DNA from 3 places in the Pantoea sp. SO10 genome. Region 2 is predicted to be linked to each of the others. Evidence: predicted binding sites of a transcription regulator. Region 2 holds the regulator's gene; each other region holds the start of a gene.
What was found. Region 2 encodes CRP, which controls carbon source genes, mostly activating them, when cyclic AMP is high. Its sites were predicted from a motif close to ATGTGANNNNNNTCACAT; they were not measured.

Region 1 (2,272 bases), 1.2 Mb from region 2:
ATGACGCTGCCCGGCATGTTGGGTAGTGCGTACCACGCAATGCGCGCCGTCGTGCAGCGCCTGCTGCATCTCTTGCTGCCACCGTTCAGCCTGCGGCCAGGCCGGTTGGGCAAACAGCTGACGGATATCAATGTCGATAATGCGGATGTCACGCTGGCTAGCGAGGCGTGTAATCTGCTGCTGCGCAATGGCGCTCATCGAACCGACCACCGCCAGCACCGGACGCGACTGACGTGCCGCCAGCAACGCGCCGAGCGCATCGCTGAGCCCGGACGCTCCGGCCAACAACGGACGCGTCTCCAGCGTGGCTGCCGCGGCCATCAACAAGGCAATGTCGGCGTCCTGCTCGATATCCACCACCAGCAAACCTTGCTTGCTGGCCAGCACCTGCGCCAGTTGATGGCTGCGCAGCGTGGCGAGATCGAGGGTTTCACCCGGCAATGTGCTCTGCATCTGCAGACACGTCAGCACATGGCCGCTGGTGACCGGCGTTTTGGGATCGCTGGCGAATTCGCTGTCGATCAAACGCTGCTGATGGATCCACACGTCACCCGCACGCGTGGTGCGTCCCAGCTTCGGCACCGCCGGCACCACTAAGGCTAATGTTTTACCGCTGGCTTGCATCGCGGCTTCGATCTCCGCGCCGGGATTGCCGCGCAGCGTGGAATCGATCTTCTTAAATAACCAACCGTCGTTAGCGATGGCCTGATGTTGCTCAATGGCAGCTCGCGTGCGCCGGGCCGCTTCTTGTGCGCTGGTTGCACGGCTATCGGTGCTGATCACCAGCACATCAGCAGCACCAGCGTCGTGTGGCGTGCTGCTCTCAAACAGCACATGCACACGCGCTCCGGCTTGTGCCAGCCCGCTGCCCGCGTCATTAGCGCCGGTAAAGTCATCGGCAATCACTAAGACTGGCGTTTTCCATGGCTGTGAAGTCATGCTTTCTCCTCTTCCGGCCGCTGCCGGGCTGCAATGATTATATTCAATCATGATTGATTATATGTGAGCAAGATCAAATTAATCGAAATCAATTTGCCCTATAAAATTAGGCACTGCAGTGATGAAACTCGCGCCGATTGAGCAAAATCAATCATTCAGCGCAAAAAACGTAAGGGTAAGAGATGAATATCAACAGCACCGTGATCAGTGGCTTTCAGGCGCTTAATGACCTCAGCTATTTACTGCAAGGTAAAGACAAAGCGCTGCTGGTGACCGATAAAAATATTGAAGGCATTCCGGCGGTACAAAAGCTGATCGCCCAGCTCACCCAGCAGATTGCCAGCCTGAGCATCGTCAACACGGTGCCGCCAGAGCCTAGCCAGCACGATGTGGCGGCCATTGTCGCCGCGCTGCCGAGCACCGATGTGGATCTGGTGATTGGCATCGGCGGTGGTAGCGTACTGGATGTCGCTAAGCTGCTGTCGATTCTGTGTGTCGAAGATGCGCCGACGCTGGAGGCGTTACTGGCTGGTGAGAAGCCGCACACGCGCACCACTTCGCTGCTGATTCCGACCACCGCAGGTACTGGCTCGGAAGCCACGCCCAACGCGATTCTGGCGATTCCCGAGAAAGAGACCAAAGTCGGCATTATCACGCCGGTGATGCTGCCAGATTATGTCGCGCTGGTGCCAGAACTCACCACCAGCATGCCACCGCACATCGCCTCTTCCACCGGTATCGATGCGCTGTGCCATTTGATTGAGTGCTTTACCGCGACCGTGGCGAACCTGGTGAGCGATAACTATGCGCTGATCGGCATGAAAAAGCTGTTTGCCAGCCTCGAAACCACTATCGCCGAACCCGACAATCTCGAAGCGCGCCTGAATATGCTGTGGGCATCTTATTACGGTGGTGCATCGATTGCGCATGCCGGTACGCATCTGGTGCACGCCATGTCTTATCCGCTGGGCGGCAAATATCACCTGCCGCACGGTGTCGCCAACGCCATTCTCCTTGCGCCCTGCATGCGCTTTGTACGACCGGCGGCGGTGAGCAAATTCGCTCAGGTTTACGATCTGCTGCCGGATGCCGACATCACGCTGGACGACGAAGCCAAATCCCACGCGCTGGTGACGTATTTTGCCGCACTGGTGAAGCGCCTGAAGCTGCCCGCCAGCCTGGAAGAGCTGGGTATCGGCCCGGATCATCTGCCGTATCTGGTGGAAGCCGCGCTCGACGTGCAGCGCCTGATGAAGAATGTACCGATGAAAGTGGGCGCCGATGACGTACGAAACGTCTACCTGACGCTGTTTCCGGCTTTGAATCACTAAGG
Region 2 (2,272 bases):
TGATGTGGGTAAAAATGCGTGGCGCTTCTTCACGGCGTTCCGATGTGAGCTTCACTTCGCAATCGGCCACATCGCTGCGCCCTTTTTGCAGGATCGACACCACATCAATAGCGCTACAGCCGCCCGCGGCCATCAGCACCATCTCCATTGGACTTGGCGCTTTATCACCGGAATTACCATCCATCAATACCTGATGGCCGGATGAGGATTCTCCGAGAAAGGTAAGACCTTCCACCCATTTCACTCGTGCCTGCATGATTCTTTCTCCTGAAGCGGCGGTTTTGCCGCCAGAGTACGCTTTCACCTGACAAACAGCAATCCAGAGTAATCCCCCTTCTGCTGAAGCGAGACAACACAAGACAGCTCGCAAAAGCTGTGCTACAAACAGTGCTGAAAATATTTTCGTCATCACAGACGAAGGCCGGAAGAATCAAAAGCGTAGCTTAAGAGTCCACCCGGAATAATTTTTCCTTTACTGGAAACGCTCGACGATTAAACCGCCTGACAGGGAAAAAAATGCCCCCTGTGTTTTGGGCACGATTACAACAGAGGATAATAGCGAATGGTTCTCGGCAAACCGCAAACAGACCCTACACTCGAATGGTTCCTGTCCCATTGCCATATTCACAAATATCCATCCAAAAGCACGCTCATCCATCAGGGTGAGAAAGCGGAAACGCTGTACTACATCGTAAAAGGTTCCGTAGCGGTACTGATTAAAGATGAAGAAGGCAAAGAGATGATTCTCTCCTACCTCAATCAGGGGGATTTCATCGGCGAACTCGGTCTTTTCGAAGAAGGCCAGGAACGTAGTGCTTGGGTGCGTGCGAAGTCTGCCTGCGAAGTGGCTGAAATTTCATACAAAAAATTCCGTCAGCTGATTCAGGTAAACCCGGATATTTTAATGCGACTTTCTTCGCAAATGGCGCGTCGTCTGCAAGTGACATCTGAGAAAGTGGGCAACCTTGCCTTCCTCGATGTCACCGGACGTATTGCGCAAACGCTGCTAAATCTGGCCAAACAGCCAGATGCGATGACTCACCCAGACGGGATGCAAATCAAAATCACCCGTCAGGAGATTGGTCAGATCGTGGGCTGCTCACGCGAAACCGTGGGTCGTATCCTGAAAATGCTGGAAGATCAGAACCTGATCTCCGCACACGGTAAAACCATCGTCGTTTACGGCACCCGCTAATTTCTTCTCACCCACGGCGTGATGGCAACATCGCGCCGTTTCTATTTGCGATGAGCTGATGTGGCGCCGAATCATCTATCATCCCGAAGTTAACTATGCGCTGCGGCAAACGCTGGTGCTGTGCCTGCCTGTGGCTCTCGGTTGGCTGTTTGGCGATCTGCAAAAAGGTCTGCTGTTCTCGTTAGTGCCCGCCTGCTGCAACATGGCGGGACTGGATACGCCGCACAAACGCTTCTTCAAACGCCTGATTGTGGGTGGTTCGCTGTTTGCCACCGGCAGTTTCCTGATGCAAATCCTCACCGCTTACCAGATACCGCTGCCGCTGATTTTACTGGCGCTGCCGCTGCTGATTGGCGTAACCGGCGAAATCGGCCCGCTGCACGCGCGCCTGCTGCCCGCCACACTCATCGCCGCCATCTTTACGCTCAGCTTAGTGGGACGCATGCCGATATGGGTGCCGCCGCTGCTCTATATTGGCGGCACGCTGTGGTACGGCTTGTTCAACTGGTTCTGGTTCTGGCTGTGGAAAGAGCAGCCGATGCGCGAATCGCTCAGCCTGCTGTTCCGCGAGCTGGCGGATTACTGCGATGCCAAATACACCTTACTGACGCAGCTGACCGATCCAGAGAAAGCGCTGCCGCCGCTGCTGGCGCGCCAGCAAAAGGCGGTCGACCTCATCACCACCTGTTATCAGCAAATGCATATGCTGTCGGCGAGCCGCGATAACAGCCACAAACGCCTGACGCGCGCTTTCCAGGTTGCGCTGGATTTACAGGAACACATCTCCGTGAGTTTGCATCAGCCCGAAGAGGTGCAGAAGCTGGTTGAGGAGAGCCACGCTGAAGCGGTGATTCGCTGGAACGCCAAAATTATCTCGGCGCGGCTGCGCGTGCTGGCGGATGCGATTCTCTACCATCAGCTGCCGGATCGTTTTCACATGGAGAAACAGCTCGGCGCGCTGGAGAAAATTGCACGCCAGCATCCGGATAATCCGGTCGGCAACTTCTGCCTGTATCACTTCAGTCGCATCGCCCGCGTGTTGCGTACGCAGAAGCCGCTCTACACGCGTGACCTGAT
Region 3 (2,272 bases), 1.2 Mb from region 2:
CCTCATTAACTTTGCTCATCCAGTTGAAGCGCCACGTACAGCAGTAAGCGATCGTCAAAATTGCCCAGATCGAGCCCGGTAAGCTCGGAAATACGGTTGAGGCGATACTCCAGCGTGTTGCGATGAATGAACAGCGCGCGTGCCGTGGCGCTGGGTTGCACGTTGTGGCTGAACCACGCCACCAGCGTGCGTCGCAGCAAGCCATTGTTATCCATGCTTTTCAGCTTTGCCAGCGGGCGCGCCAGTTCGTTGGCCTGCCAGCCGCCGCGTAAACTGTCGAGCAGCACCGGCAGCACCAGATCCTGATAAAAATAGCTGCGCTGTTCCGGCATGCGCTGTTTGCCCACCATCATGGTGGTACGCGCGGTGCGGTACGAACGTGCGATGCTGCCGGGACCGGTAAAGTAGTTGCCGAGCGCGATGCGCATTCGCACCTGGCCGCTCTCCTTCATGCGTTGCAGCAGTTGATCCACGCGGCGGCGATGATCGTCCTGATCGTAGCGGCCATGCGCATTCAGTGCCGGTTTCAGCACCACCATTTCGGTGAGTGAAACAATCGCAATCAGGTTGTCGCGTTCCGGCGTGGTCAGCAGCGTTTGCAGCTGTTGCAGCTCGGACATGGCGCTATCAACGCCGAGCTGGCCGCTGTCCACTTCCACCACCGCCACCACGCGCGGTTGATTGAGATCGATGCCGAGCCGCTGCGCCCATTCGCTGAGCGCTGGCGATAAGGTTTCGCTGCGCACCAGATTCAGCACCAGCTCTTCTCGCAAGCGGCTATCTTGCGCCAGCATGTGTAACAAACGCGCCTGTTCCAGCATCATTTCGGCGGTCATACACACCAATTCGCCGTAGTGACGCAGCGTTGCCGGTTGGCCGGTCAAACCGATCACGCCGACGATATCGCCATCAATACGCAGCGGCAAATTGATGCCAGGACGCACGCCGTGCAGATGTTTTGCCACCGCTTCGTCGATGTCTACCACACGCCCTTGTGACAGCACCAAAAGCGCGCCTTCGTGCAATTCGCCAATGCGCTCACGATCGCCACTGCCGATGATGCGACCACGTGCATCCATCACGTTGACATTGCTATCAATAATTTGCATGGTGCGGGCAACAATATCCTGAGCCAGTCGCGCATCGAGATGATAGGTGGCCATCAAACACTCCGGAGATAAGGACGAACAGACAGAATACGCATCCGTTACGGCGCTGACATTGTGCAACTGCACATAGCCAGCGGGATTATGCGGGATTTGCGGTAAGCGTCACATTCAGTACCGGACATTTGCACAGACACAAAAAAGGCGAGCCAAAGCTCGCCTGTTATCAACAACCTGAAACTTACTGCATCAGCAGATACAGGCTGCTGTCACCGCGCTGCACGTTAAGTGCCAGCACCGAAGGTTTGGTGTCGAGCACTTTACGCAGCTCGCCAAGATTAGCTACGGCTTGCTGGTTGACACCCAGAATCACGTCACCTTTCTTCAAGCCAATTCGCGCCGCTGCGCTGCCAGGCTTGACGCTATCGACGCGCACGCCTTTCTGGCCGTTGGTATCAATATTGCTGAGATCGGCACCTTCAATACCGGTGTAAATGGTGGCGGACTGCACTTTATCCTGCGAGCTCTGCTGCAGTTCAACGCTGACGTTCACCGGTTTGCCTTCGCGCAGCAGGCCCAGCTGCAGCTTGGTACCGACCGGCAGCGAGCCGACTTCGGCACGCAGCGCTGCAAAGCTGGTCAGCGCTTTACCGTTCATCGACACCACCACGTCACCCGCTTTCACGCCGGCTTTCGCCGCAGCAGAGTTCGGCAATACCTGGCTAACAAAGGCGCCGCGCTGCGCATCGACTTTCATCGCTTTCGCCAGCTCTGAGTTCAGCTCGGTGCCCATAATGCCCAGCTCGCCGCGTTTCACCTGACCGTACTCCACCATCTGCGCGGTAAGGTTTTTCACCATTGAGCTAGGGATCGCAAAGCCGATACCGATGTTGCCGCCGTCCGGCGCCAGAATCGCGGTGTTAATCCCGATCAGCTCGCCGTTAAGGTTTACCAATGCGCCACCGGAGTTACCACGGTTAATCGCCGCATCGGTCTGGATGAAGTTTTCGTAATTTTCAACGTTCAGGCCGCTGCGGCCCAGCGCCGAAACAATCCCCGAGGTCACCGTTTCGCCAAGGCCGTACGGGTTACCAATCGCCACGGTGTAATCGCCGACGCGCAGGTTGTCGGAGTCGGCAATCTTAATTGCGGTGAGGTTTTTCGCA

Region 1: a site for CRP is predicted at 1,001-1,018, ahead of FCN45_RS03585 (iron-containing alcohol dehydrogenase). Genes of this name have one in related genera too.
Region 3: a site for CRP is predicted at 1,260-1,277, ahead of FCN45_RS03775 (CdaR family transcriptional regulator). Genes of this name have one in related genera too.

What each region holds. Positions count from the first base shown of each region.
Region 1 is NZ_CP040095.1:795,217-797,488, reverse strand. Features, by position in the region: gene FCN45_RS03590 (four-carbon acid sugar kinase family protein) at 1-939, opposite strand, end outside; gene FCN45_RS03585 (iron-containing alcohol dehydrogenase) at 1,122-2,270, shown strand.
Region 2 is NZ_CP040095.1:3,844,420-3,846,691, forward strand. Features, by position in the region: gene FCN45_RS17830 (OsmC family protein) at 1-256, opposite strand, end outside; gene crp (cAMP-activated global transcriptional regulator CRP) at 563-1,195, shown strand; gene FCN45_RS17840 (YccS/YhfK family putative transporter) at 1,254-2,272, shown strand, end outside.
Region 3 is NZ_CP040095.1:837,667-839,938, reverse strand. Features, by position in the region: gene FCN45_RS03780 (alginate lyase family protein) at 1-6, opposite strand, end outside; gene FCN45_RS03775 (CdaR family transcriptional regulator) at 6-1,163, opposite strand; gene degP (serine endoprotease DegP) at 1,348-2,272, opposite strand, start outside.